2 regions of the Streptomyces sp. NPDC088794 genome follow, and region 2 is predicted to be linked to the other one. Evidence: riboswitches for the same ligand, from Rfam matches in the RefSeq annotation. Region 2 holds a riboswitch; the other holds the start of a gene.
The links. A riboswitch is a leader RNA that binds a small molecule or an ion and turns the genes downstream of it on or off. The one in region 2 is predicted to bind cobalamin.

Region 1 (7,113 bases), on a different contig from region 2:
CCGCACAAGTCACGGCCGAACTGCAGCTCGGCCTGGACGGCTTCGCGCATCATGTCGGTGATCTGCTGGTCCAGCTCGTCGTCGAAGAGGTCGGGCTCTTCCTTGCGGACGGTGTCGACCACGGCGAACGCGGCGTTCATGTGGCAGGTCTCGTCTCGGAACACCCAGTTCGTGCCGGTTGCCAGACCATGCAGCAACCCCCGGCTCCGGAACCAGTACACGTAAGCGAAGGCCCCGTAGAAGAACAGGCCCTCGATGCACGCCGCGAAGCAGATCAGATTGAGGAGGAAACGGCGGCGATCGGCCTTGGTCTCCAACCGGTCAAGCTTTTCAACCTCGTTGATCCACCTGAAGCAGAACTCGGCCTTCTCGCGGATGGAGGGGATGTTCTCCACCGCGTCAAAGGCGGCCGCTCTGTCCTCCGGGTCGGGGAGGTAGGTGTCCAGGAGGGTCAAGTAGAACTGGACGTGGACTGCTTCCTCGAAGAGCTGGCGGCTCAAGTAGAGCCGTGCCTCGGGGGAGTTGATGTGCTTGTACAGCGTCAGCACGAGGTTGTTCGCCACGATCGAGTCGCCCGTCGCGAAGAACGCGACCAGCCGGCCGATCATGTGCTGCTCACCCGGCGTCAGCTTCGCGAGATCGGTGACGTCCGAGTGGAGGTCGACCTCCTCGACGGTCCAGGTGTTCTTGATGGCGTCCCGGTAGCGCTCGTAGAAGTCGGGGTAGCGCATGGGGCGGAGGGTCAGCTCGAAGCCGGGGTCGAGCAAGTTTTTGACAGGCGCAGTCTTGGCTTCGGTCGTCATTATTGGCAGGCCTCGCAGGACTCGGGGTTTTCCAGGGAGCAGGCGACCGCGTCGGGGTCAACGGCCTGCTGGACGGGGACAGTTGCTTGGGCCTGGGCGGCGCGGGCGATCCGGGTCGCCGGCCGCGACCGCAGGTAGTACGTCGTCTTCAGGCCCTGCTTCCACGCGTACGCGTACATCGACGAGAGCTTGCCGATGGTCGGGGTTTCCAGGAAGAGGTTGAGGGACTGGGACTGGTCCAGGTACGGGGTGCGGGCCGCGGCCATGTCGATCAGGCCGCGCTGCGGGATCTCCCAGGCCGTGCGGTACAGCGCGCGGACCTCCGCCGGGATCCAGGCGAAGCCCTGCACCGAGCCGTTGGCCTCGCGCAGCGCCTCGCGGGTGCGGGCGTCCCAGACGCCGAGGCGCTTCAACTCGTCGACCAGGTAGGAGTTGACCTGGAGGAACTCGCCGGACAGCGTCTCGCGCTTGAACAGGTTGGAGACCTGCGGCTCGATGCACTCGTAGACGCCGGCGATCGAGGCGATGGTGGCGGTGGGGGCGATCGCGAGCAGGAGGCTGTTGCGCATGCCGACCTTGGCGATACGTTCCCGCAGTGCCGCCCAGCGCTCGGGCCAGGTCAGTTCCACGTCGTAGTGGTCGGGGTGCAGGACGCCTCGGGCGGTGCGGGTCTTCTCCCAGGCGGGGAGGGGGCCGTTGCGCTCGGCCAGGTCCGCCGACGCCTCGTACGCGGCGAGCATGATGCGCTCGGCGATGCGGGTGGAGAGGGCCTTGGCCTCGGGGGAGTCGAAGGGCAGGCGGAGTTTGAAGAAGACGTCCTGGAGGCCCATGGCACCGAGGCCGACGGGACGCCATTTCGCGTTGGAGCGGCCCGCCTGCTCGGTCGGGTAGAAGTTGATGTCGACGACCCGGTCGAGGAAGGTGACGGCCGTGCGGACGGTCTCGTCCAGCCGGTCCCAGTCGATGTCCCGGCCGACCACGAAGGCGCCGAGGCTGACCGAGCCCAGGTTGCAGACCGCGGTCTCGCCGTCGTCCGTGACCTCCAGGATCTCCGTGCAGAGGTTGGAGGAGTGGACCGTGTGGCCCGGCTCGGCGGTCTGGTTGGCGGTGCGGTTGGCGGCGTCCTTGAAGGTCAGCCAGCCATTGCCGGTCTGCGCGAGGGTGCGCATCATGCGGCCGTAGAGGTCGCGGGCCGGGATGGTCTTGCGGGCGAGCCCGGCGGCCTCGGCCTTGCGGTACGCGGCGTCGAACTCCGCGCCCCACAGGTCGACGAGTTCGGGCACGTCGGCGGGGGAGAAGAGCGACCAGACGCCGTCCTCGTTGACCCGGCGCATGAACTCGTCCGGGATCCAGTGCGCGAGGTTCAGGTTGTGCGTACGGCGGGCGTCCTCACCGGTGTTGTCCCGCAGCTCCAGGAACTCCTCGATGTCGGAGTGCCAGGTCTCCAGGTAGACCGCGGCCGCGCCCTTGCGCCGGCCGCCCTGGTTCACGGCGGCGACGGAGGCGTCCAGCGTCTTGAGGAACGGGACGATGCCGTTGGAGTGCCCGTTGGTGCCGCGGATCAGTGAACCCCGGGAGCGGATGCGGGAGTAGGCGATGCCGATGCCGCCGGCGTGCTTGGAGAGGCGGGCGACCTGGTGGTAGCGGTCGTAGATGGAGTCCAGCTCGTCCATCGGGGAGTCGAGGAGGTAGCAGGACGACATCTGGGGGTGCCGGGTGCCGGAGTTGAAGAGCGTGGGGGAGGAGGGGAGGTAGTCCAGCCGGCTCATCAGGCGGTAGAGCGAGGCGACTTCGTCCAGGGCGCGGGTGCTGTCGTCCTCCGCGAGGCCGGCGGCGACGCGCAGCATGAAGTGCTGGGGGGTCTCGACGACCTTGCGGGTGATGGGGTGGCGCAGCAGGTAGCGGCTGTGCAGGGTGCGCAGGCCGAAGTAGCCGAAGCGGTCGTCGGCGGTGCGGTCGATCAGTTCGTCGAGGCGGGCCGCGTGGACGCGGACGAACTCGGCGGTGCGGTCGGCGATGAGGCCCTCGCGGTGGCCGACGAGGACCGACTCGGTGAACGAGGTGACGCCCTGCGAGGCGGCCTCGGCGCGGATCGAGATGGTCAGCAGCCGGGCGGCGACCTGCGAGTAGGCGGGGTCCTCCGAGATGAGACCGGCGGCGGCCTCCGTGGCCAGCTCGCGCAGTTCGGCCTCGTCGGCCTGCGCGGACCGGCCGCGCAACGCGGCGGCGGCGACCCGGCCGGGGTCGGCGTCGGGGAGGTCGGCGGTCAACTCGGTCAGGATCCGCAGCAACGCGGTACCGGGGCCGTCGGTCTCCGGCGCGGTGACTGAAGCCGGGTCGGCTGGCGCGATGGTCACGTGGGGCTCTCCCTCGCTGGGCACGGGGGCCAGGCGGAGGGCAGGGGGCAGCCACGAGCGCACGACGGCGTCGCGTCCCCGGCCCATTCCACGAGGCCCGGACGTCATGGCACCCGACCGGCTTGGTCGGGCGCGCTGTCGGCAGGTCCTCGGACTGACGCCCATACATGTGCGAACACGCATGAGTACACCGTTGCGGGACAGTTCCGGATTCGCACCGGATTCCCCTGCGACGACAGCGAGCATGAGCATACATCTTGTGCTGGGTTGTAGGAGCACCCCTAGATGTTGTGTCGCGCGCCGACTTCGGAGCGTGTCAGAACGTCAACTGATAGGTGAGCAGCACGAAGTCGCCGGCCTCCGGAATGGGGTTCCAGTCCCGTTCCGGGACGCGGACGAAGCCGAGGCGTTCGTAGATGCGGTGGGCGGCGCGCATGGTCGGCTGGGTGGACAGGACGATGCCGGTGCAGTCCTCGGCGGCTCGTGCGCGGTCGACGCAGGCGCGGACGAGTGCCTCGCCCGCGCCCCGGCCGCGGGCCGCCCGGTCGACGGCGAGCATGCGGATCTCGGCCTCGGTGGGGCCGGCCCGCTCGGCCATGTGCGTGCCGGCGGTGACGAAGGTGACCCCGCCGAGGATCCGGTCCCTGTCCGTGGCGACCAGCACGTCGGCGACGGCCGCCCGATTGGCCACGTCTCTGAGCTCGCCGAGGTACCAGTCGCTCTCTCCGAAGGTCAGCAGGTCGTCCTGGAGGTAGGCCTGGGCGGTGATCTCGCCGAGGGTCTCGTATTCGGTGGGGTGCGCTGCCCGGATCACGATGTCCATGCAGGCGAGTGTGCCCGACGGGTACGACAACGGGCCGCCGGATTTTCTCCGGCGGCCCGTTGAGCAGGAGTGCCTAGTGCGAGGTCCCCGCCGTGGCCGGCGGCAGTTCCACCTCCACGCCCGGGTCGCCCGCGTCCGCCGTGTAGTCGCCCGGCTGCGTCTCGTCGACGCCCTCCGGGGCCTTCAGTGCCTTCAGGACGAAGGTCAGGACCACCGTGACGACGACGTTCAGGACGAACGCGGTGAGGCCGATGTAGCCGATCTCGCCGATGCCGGGGATCTCCTTGGAGGAGCCGCCGAAGTGCTTCTGGGTCGGGGAGGCGACGCCGTACGCGGCGGCCGTGCCGTAGATCATGCCGACCGCCCAGCCGGCGAGCAGGGCCCAGCGGTGGAACCAGCGGGTGAACAGGCCGCCGACCAGGGCCGGGAAGGTCTGGAGGATCCAGATGCCGCCGAGGAGCTGGAAGTTGATGGCGACCGTCTTGTCCATCGTCAGGACGAAGACCAGGGCGCCGACCTTCACCAGCAGGGACACCAGCTTGGAGACCTTGGTCTCCTGTTCCGGTGTGGCGTCCGGCTTGATGAAGTCCTTGTAGATGTTGCGGGTGAAGAGGTTCGCGGCCGCGATGGACATGATGGCCGCGGGCACCAGCGCGCCGATGCCGATCGCCGCGAAGGCCACGCCCGCGAACCAGTCCGGGAACATGTCCTCGAACAGCTGCGGGATCGCCAACTGCCCGTTGCTGACCTTCACTCCGGCCGCGATGGCCATGAACCCGAGCAGCGCCAGCAGGCCGAGCATCAGTGAATACAGCGGCAGGATCGTGGTGTTGCGGCGGATCACCTCACGGCTCCTGGAGGAGAGCGTCGCGGTGATCGAGTGCGGGTACATGAAGAGCGCGAGCGCGGAGCCCAACGCCAGGGTGGCGTACGTCCATTGACCCGCCTCGGCCGGTGCGAGGGCGCCGCGCGGCTTGCCGGTCGCCGGGTTGGTCTGCGCGAACGCCTCGCCGGCCTTGGCGAAGATGTCGTCGAAACCGCCCAGTTTGATCGGGATGTAGATGATCGCCACCGCGATGACGATGTAGATCAGCGTGTCCTTCACGAACGCGATCAGCGCGGGCGCGCGCAGTCCCGAGGAGTAGGTGTACGCCGCGAGTACGCCGAAGGCGATCAGCAGCGGGAGGTCCTTCACGAACCAGTTGGTGTCGTCACCGCCGCCGACGCCCATCACGTCCAGCACTGCCTGGATGCCGACGAGTTGGAGCGCGATGTACGGCATCGTCGCGAGGATGCCGGTGACGGCCACCGCGAGCGAGAGGCCCTTCGAGCCGAACCGGCCGCGCACGAAGTCGGACGTCGTCACATAGCCGTGCTTGTGCGAGACCGACCAGAGGCGGGGCAGGAAGGTGAAGATCAGCGGGTAGACGAGGATCGTGTACGGCACCGCGAAGAAGCCGGCCGCGCCGGCCGCGTAGATCGCCGCCGGGACCGCCACGAACGTATACGCCGTGTAGAGGTCGCCGCCGAGCAGGAACCAGGTGACCCAGGTGCCGAACGACCGTCCGCCCAGGCCCCATTCGTCGAGGCTGGCCTCGTTCTCGGCCCGGCGCCAGCGGGCCGCCAGGAAGCCGACGACCGTGACGGCCACGAAGAAGAAGATGAAGACGGCGAGCGCTACGCCGTTCACGCCGTCGTTCACTTGGCGGCACCCTTCGTGCGGGCGCGCTGGTCACGCTGCCACAGCTGGTACGCGGTCATGGTCAGCGCGGTGGAGATCAGCACCCACAGCATCTGGTACCAGTAGAAGAAGGGGATGCCGATGAACGTCGGGTCGGTCTTGGCGTAGGAGCCGACCCAGAGCATCGCCACGAACGGGGCGATCAGGCAGAGGGCGATCACCACGCGGACCGGTGTCACCACCGGTGGTTTCACTTCGGGCACTTCTGACATTCCGCGGCTCCGTCCCCTCACTGGCTACCAGGGATCGCCTGTGATCACCTGGGTAACGCGCAGGCAATGTAGGTCACGGTGTCACGGATGCGGAAGACCTCGTCCGCATATCGGTATGTCGATTCTGTGAAGGCCCGACAGATGGCCCAACAGGGGGCCTTACGAGGCCCGCGGAGGCCCCTCAGCAGCAGCGGAAGCCCTGCCGGGGGTCCGCCTCCTGACGGTCCGTGCGCATTCGCTCGAACTCGCGCCGGGACGGCACCGCCGCGTCCGGATGGTCCTTGCGGACGTGCGTGACGTACCGGTCGTAGGCCGACTCGTCGGTCAGCTCACGCACGTACCAGCGCACTCCTCTAATCGCCCGGCGCAGCGGTACCGACGGCCGCACGGCGTTCCTCCTCCTTCTCGGTCCGGGTCGGGAACAGGCCGGCCGGCGCGGTGAGCTTGGACTCGACGTACGGGGACTCGCTCAGCGTGGACAGGGCCGGGCGGCGGACATGGCGGACGCAGACGCGGGCCGCGTCCGCGATCACGACGATGATCAGGACCGCGAGGACGGCGGTGAGGACGCCGTCCACCGTGGAGTTGGTGACCACGGTGTGCATGTCGTCCATGGTCTTGGCGGGCGGCAGCACCTTGCCGGAGTCGATGGCGTCCTGGAAGACCTGGCGCTGCTTGAAGAAGCCGACCCGCGGGTCGCTGGAGAAGACCTTCTGCCAGCTCGCCGTCAGCGTGACCGTGGCGTCCCAGGCGAGCGGGATCCCGGTGATCCAGGCCCACTTGAGGCGGCCGGACTTGACCAGGAGGGTCGTGCAGACGGCGAGGGCGACCGCGGCCAGGAGCTGGTTGGAGATGCCGAAGATCGGGAAGAGCTGGTTGATCCCGCCGAGGGGTTCGTGGACGCCGACCCACAGGAAGTAGCCCCACAGCGCGCACACGATCGCGCTGGTGATGGCCAGGCCGGGCTTCCAACTCACGTTCTTGAAGGGCCTGATGACGTTGCCGAGCATGTCCTGGAGCATGAACCGGCCGACCCGGGTGCCGGCGTCGAGCGCGGTCAGGATGAACAGCGCCTCGAACATGATCGCGAAGTGGTACCAGAAGGCCCGCAGGCTCCCGCCGGTGACCTTGGAGAAGATCTCCGAGACACCGACGGCCAGCGTGGGCGCGCCGCCCG
Region 2 (7,113 bases):
CCACTGCCGCGCGGGGTCGTGCCCGCCCGGTTCCGTCACCCTTCGCGCTCGCGTCCCGTCGCCGGGATCTCAGGGATCCATCTCGCGAAGGAGATCTCCGTGACCACCAAGACCGCAGCCGCGGCAGCGCGGGCCACCGTGTACGGCTACCCCCGCCAGGGCCCGGACCGCGAACTCAAGAAGGCCATCGAGGGCTACTGGAAGGGCCGCGTCAGCGCCGACGCCCTGCGCGCCACGGCCGCAGAGTTGCGTGCCACCAACTGGCGGGAGCTGGCGAAGGCCGGCGTCGACGAGGTGCCGACCGGCGACTTCTCGTACTACGACCACGTCCTCGACACCACCGTCATGGTCGGCGCCGTCCCCGCCCGTCACCGCGCGGCCGTCGAAGCGGACGCGCTCGACGGCTACTTCGCCATGGCCCGCGGCACCCAGGACGTGGCGCCGCTGGAGATGACCAAGTGGTTCGACACGAACTACCACTACCTGGTACCGGAGTTGGGGCCCGACACGGTCTTCGCCGCCGACTCGACCAAGCAGGTCGCGGAGTTGGCGGAGGCCCTGGCCCTCGGGCTGAACGCCCGTCCGGTGCTGGTCGGCCCGATCACGTACCTCCTGCTGGCCAAGCCCGCCCCGGGCGTACCGGCGGACTTCGACCCGCTCACCCTGCTCGACCGACTGCTGCCGGTGTACGCCGAGGTCCTCGCCGACCTGCGGGCGGCGGGCGCCGAGTGGGTGCAGCTGGACGAGCCCGCCCTGATCCAGGACCGCACCCCGGCCGAGCTGAACGCCGCCACGCGCGCCTACCGTGACCTCGGTGGCCTCACCGACCGGCCGAAGCTCCTGGTCGCCTCGTACTTCGACCGGCTCGGCGACGCGCTGCCGGTGCTGGCCAAGGCGCCGGTCGAGGGGCTCGCCCTGGACTTCACCGAGGCCGCCGCGGCCAACCTCGACGCGCTGGCCGCCGTGGGCGGACTGCCCGGCAAGCGACTGGTCGCGGGGGTCGTCAACGGCCGCAACATCTGGGTCAACGACCTCACCAAGTCCCTTGCCACACTTGGCACGTTGCTCGGACTCGCCGACCGGGTCGACGTGGCCGCGTCCTGCTCACTCCTCCATGTCCCGCTGGACGCAGCCGCCGAGCGGGACATCGAGCCGCAGATCCTGCGCTGGCTCGCGTTCGCCAAGCAGAAGACGGCCGAGATCGTCACCCTCGCCAAGGGCCTCGCCCAGGGCACCGACACGATCGCCGCCGAACTCGCCGTCAACCGTGCCAACTTGGCCTCGCGTGCGGGCTCGCCGATCACGCACGATCCGGCGGTACGGGCCCGCGCCGCCGCCGTCACGGAGGCCGACGCCCGCCGCTCCCAGCCGTACGCCGAGCGCGCCGCGGCCCAGCGTGCCCACCTCGGTCTGCCGCTGCTGCCGACCACCACGATCGGCTCCTTCCCGCAGACCGGTGAACTGCGCACCGCCCGCGCCGACTTGCGGGCGGGCCGGATCGACACGGCCGGCTACGAGGAGCGCATCAGGGCCGAGATCCAGGAGGTGATCTCCTTCCAGGAGAAGACCGGTCTGGACGTCCTGGTGCACGGCGAGGCCGAACGCAACGACATGGTCCAGTACTTCGCCGAGCAGCTGACGGGCTACCTGGCCACGCAGCACGGCTGGGTGCAGTCCTACGGCACCCGTTACGTCCGGCCGCCGATCCTGGCCGGCGACATCTCCCGCCCCGAGCCGATGACCGTGCGCTGGACGACGTACGCCCAGTCCCTCACCTCGCGTCCGGTCAAGGGCATGCTCACCGGGCCTGTCACCATGCTCGCCTGGTCCTTCGTCCGGGACGACCAGCCGCTCGGCGACACCGCCCGCCAGGTCGCGCTCGCCCTGCGCGAGGAGGTCGACGACCTTGAGGCGGCCGGGACTTCGGTGATCCAGGTCGACGAGCCCGCCCTGCGCGAGACGCTCCCGCTGCGCACCGCCGACCGCGCCGCGTATCTGGCGTGGGCGACCGAGGCGTTCCGGCTCAGCACGGGCGGGGTGCGGCCGGACACGCAGATCCACACGCACATGTGCTACGCCGAGTTCGGGGACATCGTGCAGGCCATCGACGATCTCGACGCGGACGTCATCAGCCTGGAGGCCGCCCGCTCGCACATGCAGGTCGCGCGCGAACTCGCCGCCCACGGCTATCCGCGCGAGGCGGGACCCGGCGTGTACGACATCCACTCGCCGCGCGTCCCGAGCACGGAGGAGGCCGCCGACCTGCTGCGCACCGGGCTCAAGGCCATCCCCGTCGAGCGGCTGTGGGTCAACCCCGACTGCGGCCTGAAGACCCGCGGTTGGCCCGAGACCCGGGCCTCGCTGGAGAACCTGGTCGCCGCCGCCCGCACGGTCCGTGAGGAACTGTCCGGGGCCTGATGCCGGGATCCGTCGGCCGGGGAGGGCAGTTGGAGAACCCTCCCCGGTCGGTGCACGTACGGGCCGTGTCCAATGGAGACCCGTACACCGGACCCGTACACCGTGAACCGCATCAGGAGGAGCCGCCCGTGACCAGCCGTGTCACCTTCATCTCGCCCGCGATGAGCACCTCGCTGCGCCAGGCGCGCTTCGACGACGGGGGTTCGATCGAGGCCGGCGGGGAGGCGGGAGCTCGTGCCGCGGCCGGAGCCCTGCCGTCGGCCGCACGGGTCGTCGTCTCGCCCAGCACGCGCTGCCGTCAGACGGCGACCGCGCTGGGCCTCAACGGGTCCGAGGAAGCGGCGGAGTTGGCGGGGCTGGACGTGGGGCGTTGGCGGGGGCTCACCCTCGCCGAGGTCGGCGCCGGTGAGCCCGAGGCGGTGGCCCGGTGGTTGGCCGATCCGGCGTCCGCTCCGCACGGCGGGGAGTCCGTCGAGGAGTTGTGCGCGCGGGTGGCACGGTGGCTGGAGGCGTCCCTCGCCACGGACGGCCGTACGCTCGCCGTGGTCGAACCGGACGTCGTACGGGCCGTGGTGGTGCACGCGTTGGGCGCGCCCGCGGCGGCCTTCTGGCGGCTGGACGTGCTGCCGCTGACCGCCACCACGGTCAGTGGGCGGGCCGGCCGCTGGAACGTACGGATCGGACAGCCGCTGGATACGGCCGAGGCGGCTCAAGTCCCGTCGGCCGGTGGTTCATGAGGTCGCGTCCCGGTGCCGGCGCCTAACGGACGGAAGAACGCGAGAGGGCCCCGGACGGTTCCGCGGGGCCCTCTCGTCAGGTCGGTCGTGTCAGTGGGCCGCGGGCACCGCCGTAGGCGCCGGGACCCGTGCGGGCTTCGGGTTCAGCAGCCGTTCGGCCAACTCGCCGAAGGCCAGGCCGAATCCGCCCCACAGGGTGATCTGCATGGCCAGCGCGGAGAGCCGGAAGCGCCACAGCACGGTGGCCGGGAAGTCCGCGGGGACCTCGTTGATGACCGGCAGGAACGCGTACGCCAGCCCGATCACCACGGCGAACGCGGCGAGCGCGACGACGGTCGCGTACCAGGTGCCCAGACTCGGGGCGAGCCGCTTGCCGAGGATGGTCGCGGCGACCGCGAGGAGCACGCTGAGCACCATCATCAGGAAGTACAGGGTGGTCCGCTTGCCGATGGTGTCGGGGTCGCCGACCGCCGGCGGGTTGGCCGGGTACTTCAGGAACGGGACGACGTAGACGGCCAGCAGAGCGCAGCCGGACAGCAGCAGCGCGGTCGCGCGCGGGCTGAACCTGCCGACGCGGCCGAGCGCGAAGCAGAAGCCGAGGGCGGCGATGCCGCCGAACGCGACGCCGTAGATCAGGACACCGGTGGCCAGGCCGGCGGTGGACTGCAGGGAGCGGGAGACGATCTCCATCTCGTGCTCGTGGGCGTGCGCGTCCTCGAAGGCGATCGCCTTGTCGACGTTCGGTTCACCGAGGAAGTAGGCGACGACGAGGGCGAGCGCACCGGCGGCGAGGCCGGCGAGCATGCCCCGCACGAGAAGGTTTCGCACTGTTGCGGAGTTCATGTGAGTGCTGGTTTCCCTCGGGTCAGTGGCAGGGGAAGCCGAGCAGGTGACGGGCGTCGTGCACCCACTCGTGGACGTCCGAACCGGACACGAGGGAGGTGGCGCCCTGTTCGGCGCCGACGAAGTACAGCAGGACCAGCATCAGGATGCCGAAGAAGACCGCCCAGGGGACGATCGCGCCGATCGGCAGCTTGGCGGGGAGAACGGGGGTGGTGGCTGTCGGCTGAGCGACATGCTGCGCCATGGCAGGGCCTCCTCTGGGAGTTCGCGTCCCATCTCGGTGGTGCACAGGACGACGGCTACGGGTCTGACTCGCCCCCCTCCGTTAAAGGGGTGGCACACAGTGGCGCGACCGTGCCGGACTCCCACCGGCTTCCGTTTTGGTGTCGTCGATATCAGAGTGACCGTACCGTGTGTCGCGAACATGGCCAATACCGCGCTACCTGGGGTGATGCCGGTCTCGCCCGCCGAGTGACGAGGATCATCGGCCTGGGCCGTCAAATCACCGCGTGGATACGCCGGTTCGGGCGCCCTACGCCCGGCGGTCCCGCGCGCCGGTCACACCGAGGCGCGGACCACGATCCGGCCCCGCACGGGCGTCAGGCCCTCCGAGTCGATGCCGAGGGCGGCCCGGGCGGCGAGCCGGCCGAGGGCTTCGGCGTCGATGTGGACGGTGGTGAGCGCGGGCGTGGTCAGGGAGCCGTGCTCGGTCTCGTCGAAGCCGATCACGGCCATGTCCTCGGGCACCCGAAGTCCGAGGTCGCGCAGGGCGGTCAGGGTACGCAGTGCGATGTCGTCGTCGAAGGCGGCCACGGCGGTCACGTCCGGATGGGCCGCGCGGAACGCCCCGACGGCGACCGCGCCGGCCTCTCGCGGGCGGGGGACGACGAGGCGCTCCAGGGGTGGCAGGCCAAGGCGCCGGGCGGCCTCGCGGGCGAACCCGAGGCGGGCCTCGGTGAGCGGGAAGTCGTGGTCGGGCATGGCCATGGTGATCCGGGTGTGCCCCCGTTCGGCGAGATGGCCGATCTGCAGGGCGGCGTTGGCGGCGAACCCGTTCTCCCAGTCCTCCTCGATGGGACCGTGCTCGCGCATGTAGACCTCGCCGAGTCGCAGCACGGCCCGCGGCACTATGGTGTCGAGGATCTTCTGCGTGGCCTCGGGCGCGGTGTGCCCGTGCCGCACGAGCAGGACGTGGTCGTGGGCGGCCAGCTCCTCGTCCAGGCCCAGGACATAGCTCCGGGAGAAGTTGCCCTCCAGGCCCTCGTCGACATTGAGGACGACGATGCGCGAGGACCCCTCGCGCAGTGCCCGGGCGATGCCGTGCGGGACATACCCCAACTTGTGCGCGGCGGCCAGGACCCGTTGTCTGGTCGCCCCGGAGATGGTCTGCCGGGGGTCGTCGTTCAGTACGAAGCTCACGGTCGCCCGGGAGACTCCGGACGCCTCGGCCACGTCACTCAGCGTCACCCGGCCGGAACGCCCCATGCCGGCACACTCCCGCCTCCAGAACGATTAAGCGCCGGCACTCAGCCTAGGCGAACACGATGGTGTGGTTGCCGTTCCTGACGACCCGGTCCTCGGCGTGCCACAGCACCGCCCGGGAGAGGACCGCGCGTTCCACGTCGGCGCCCCGGCGGGTCAGGTCCGTGGCGGTGTGGGCGTGGGTGACGCGGACGACGTCCTGCTCGATGATCGGGCCCTCGTCGAGGTCCTCGGTCACGTAGTGGGCGGTCGCGCCGACCAGCTTCACGCCCCGTTCCTTGGCCTTGGCGTAGGGCCCGGCGCCGATGAAGGCGGGCAGGAAGGAGTGGTGGATGTTGATGATCGGCACACCGAGCCGTTCGATGAGGTCGCCGCTGAGGATCTGCATGTAGCGGGCGAGGACGACGAAGTCGACGTTGCCCTTGAGCAGCCGCAGGTGTTCCGTCTCGGCGGCGGACTTGTCCGGCCCCTGGGAGGGCACGTGGAAGAACGGGATGCCGAAGGCGCGTACTTCCTCGGCCACATCGGGGTGGTTGGAGATCACCATCGAGACGGTGACGGGCAGTTGGCCCTGTCGGTGGCGCCAGAGCAGGTCGAGCAGGCAGTGGTCGGACTTCGACGCGAAGATCGCGACCCGCTTGGGGACCGACAGGTCGCGCAGCGTGTACGTCAGACCAAACCGTTCCACGAGGTGGGCGTCGAGGTCCGTCCGCAGGGCGGGCAACGCGGCCCGGAGGCCGTCGAGGCCGAACACCGTGCGCTGGAAGAAGGCGCCGCCCTGCGGGTTGTCGGAGTACTGGTCGAGGGCCACGATGTTGGCGCCGTGCCCGCTGAGGACCGACGTCACGGCCGCGACGATGCCGGTGGCGTCCGCGCCCTGCACGATCAACGAGGCCTGCGGCGCGGGGTTTTCCGCCGTGCCGGCGCGGGCCGGGGCGTCCTGCGTGAGGGTCATGCCGTGCTGTCCTTCCGGAAGCGGGCGGCCCAGTCGGAGGTGGCCGCGATCCCGCCGAACGTATAGAAGTGGATCTTCAACTCGCCGTGCCGGGCGGGGTCGTGGGCCGCGGCGAGGTCGCGCAGGAAGCGGTCGGGGCCGGCGGTGCCCATGAGGTTGGTCAGGGAGAACCCGTACTTCTTGACGACGGAGGCGCTGGTGCCCACGCCGAAACGGGCCGCGTAGGACAGGAGTCGGCGCGCCCCGGCGGGTCCTGGCACGCCGATCCTGATCGGGAGGTCGATGCCTCGACTCCGGACCTCCTCCACCCAGGCGAGCACCGGGTCGACGTCGAAGCCGAACTGGGTGATGATCTCGCCGTCCAGGGGGTGCGCGGCGAGGGCCTCGTGCTTGTTCCGCAGCGCGGACCACAGCGTCAGGTCGTCGATCGACGGATGGCCCTCGGGGTATCCGGTGATGCCCACGTGCCGCACGCCGTACTCCCCCAGCAGTCCTGTGTCGATGAGCGACAGCGAGTCCGCGTAGGGGCCCTCGGGGTGTGCCGGATCGCCGCCGACGAGGAACACGTTGTCGGACGTGCCGTCGGCACGCAGGCCCGCGAGGAACCGCTCGAAGTCGCCGCGGGAGCCGAGGCGGCGGGCGGATATGTGCGGTACGGGGACGAAGCCGAGCCGCTTG

Region 1: it holds a riboswitch for cobalamin, as region 2 does, so the genes downstream of both, ACIP6U_RS04635 (ribonucleoside-diphosphate reductase subunit alpha) here and ACIP6U_RS01600 (CbtB-domain containing protein) in region 2, are expected to answer to the same signal.

The regions. Positions count from the first base shown of each region.
Region 1 is NZ_JBIVKB010000002.1:8,292-15,404, reverse strand. Features, by position in the region: gene ACIP6U_RS04640 (ribonucleotide-diphosphate reductase subunit beta) at 1-803, opposite strand, end outside; gene ACIP6U_RS04635 (ribonucleoside-diphosphate reductase subunit alpha) at 803-3,160, opposite strand; cobalamin riboswitch at 3,283-3,429, opposite strand; gene ACIP6U_RS04630 (GNAT family N-acetyltransferase) at 3,477-3,983, opposite strand; gene mctP (monocarboxylate uptake permease MctP) at 4,057-5,685, opposite strand; gene ACIP6U_RS04620 (DUF3311 domain-containing protein) at 5,682-5,936, opposite strand; gene ACIP6U_RS04615 (YbdD/YjiX family protein) at 6,118-6,306, opposite strand; gene ACIP6U_RS04610 (carbon starvation CstA family protein) at 6,290-7,113, opposite strand, start outside.
Region 2 is NZ_JBIVKB010000001.1:325,661-332,773, forward strand. Features, by position in the region: gene metE (5-methyltetrahydropteroyltriglutamate--homocysteine S-methyltransferase) at 100-2,418, shown strand; gene ACIP6U_RS01590 (histidine phosphatase family protein) at 2,547-3,155, shown strand; gene ACIP6U_RS01595 (CbtA family protein) at 3,246-3,998, opposite strand; gene ACIP6U_RS01600 (CbtB-domain containing protein) at 4,021-4,242, opposite strand; cobalamin riboswitch at 4,278-4,427, opposite strand; gene ACIP6U_RS01605 (LacI family DNA-binding transcriptional regulator) at 4,557-5,483, opposite strand; gene purU (formyltetrahydrofolate deformylase) at 5,530-6,435, opposite strand; gene ACIP6U_RS01615 (methylenetetrahydrofolate reductase) at 6,432-7,113, opposite strand, start outside.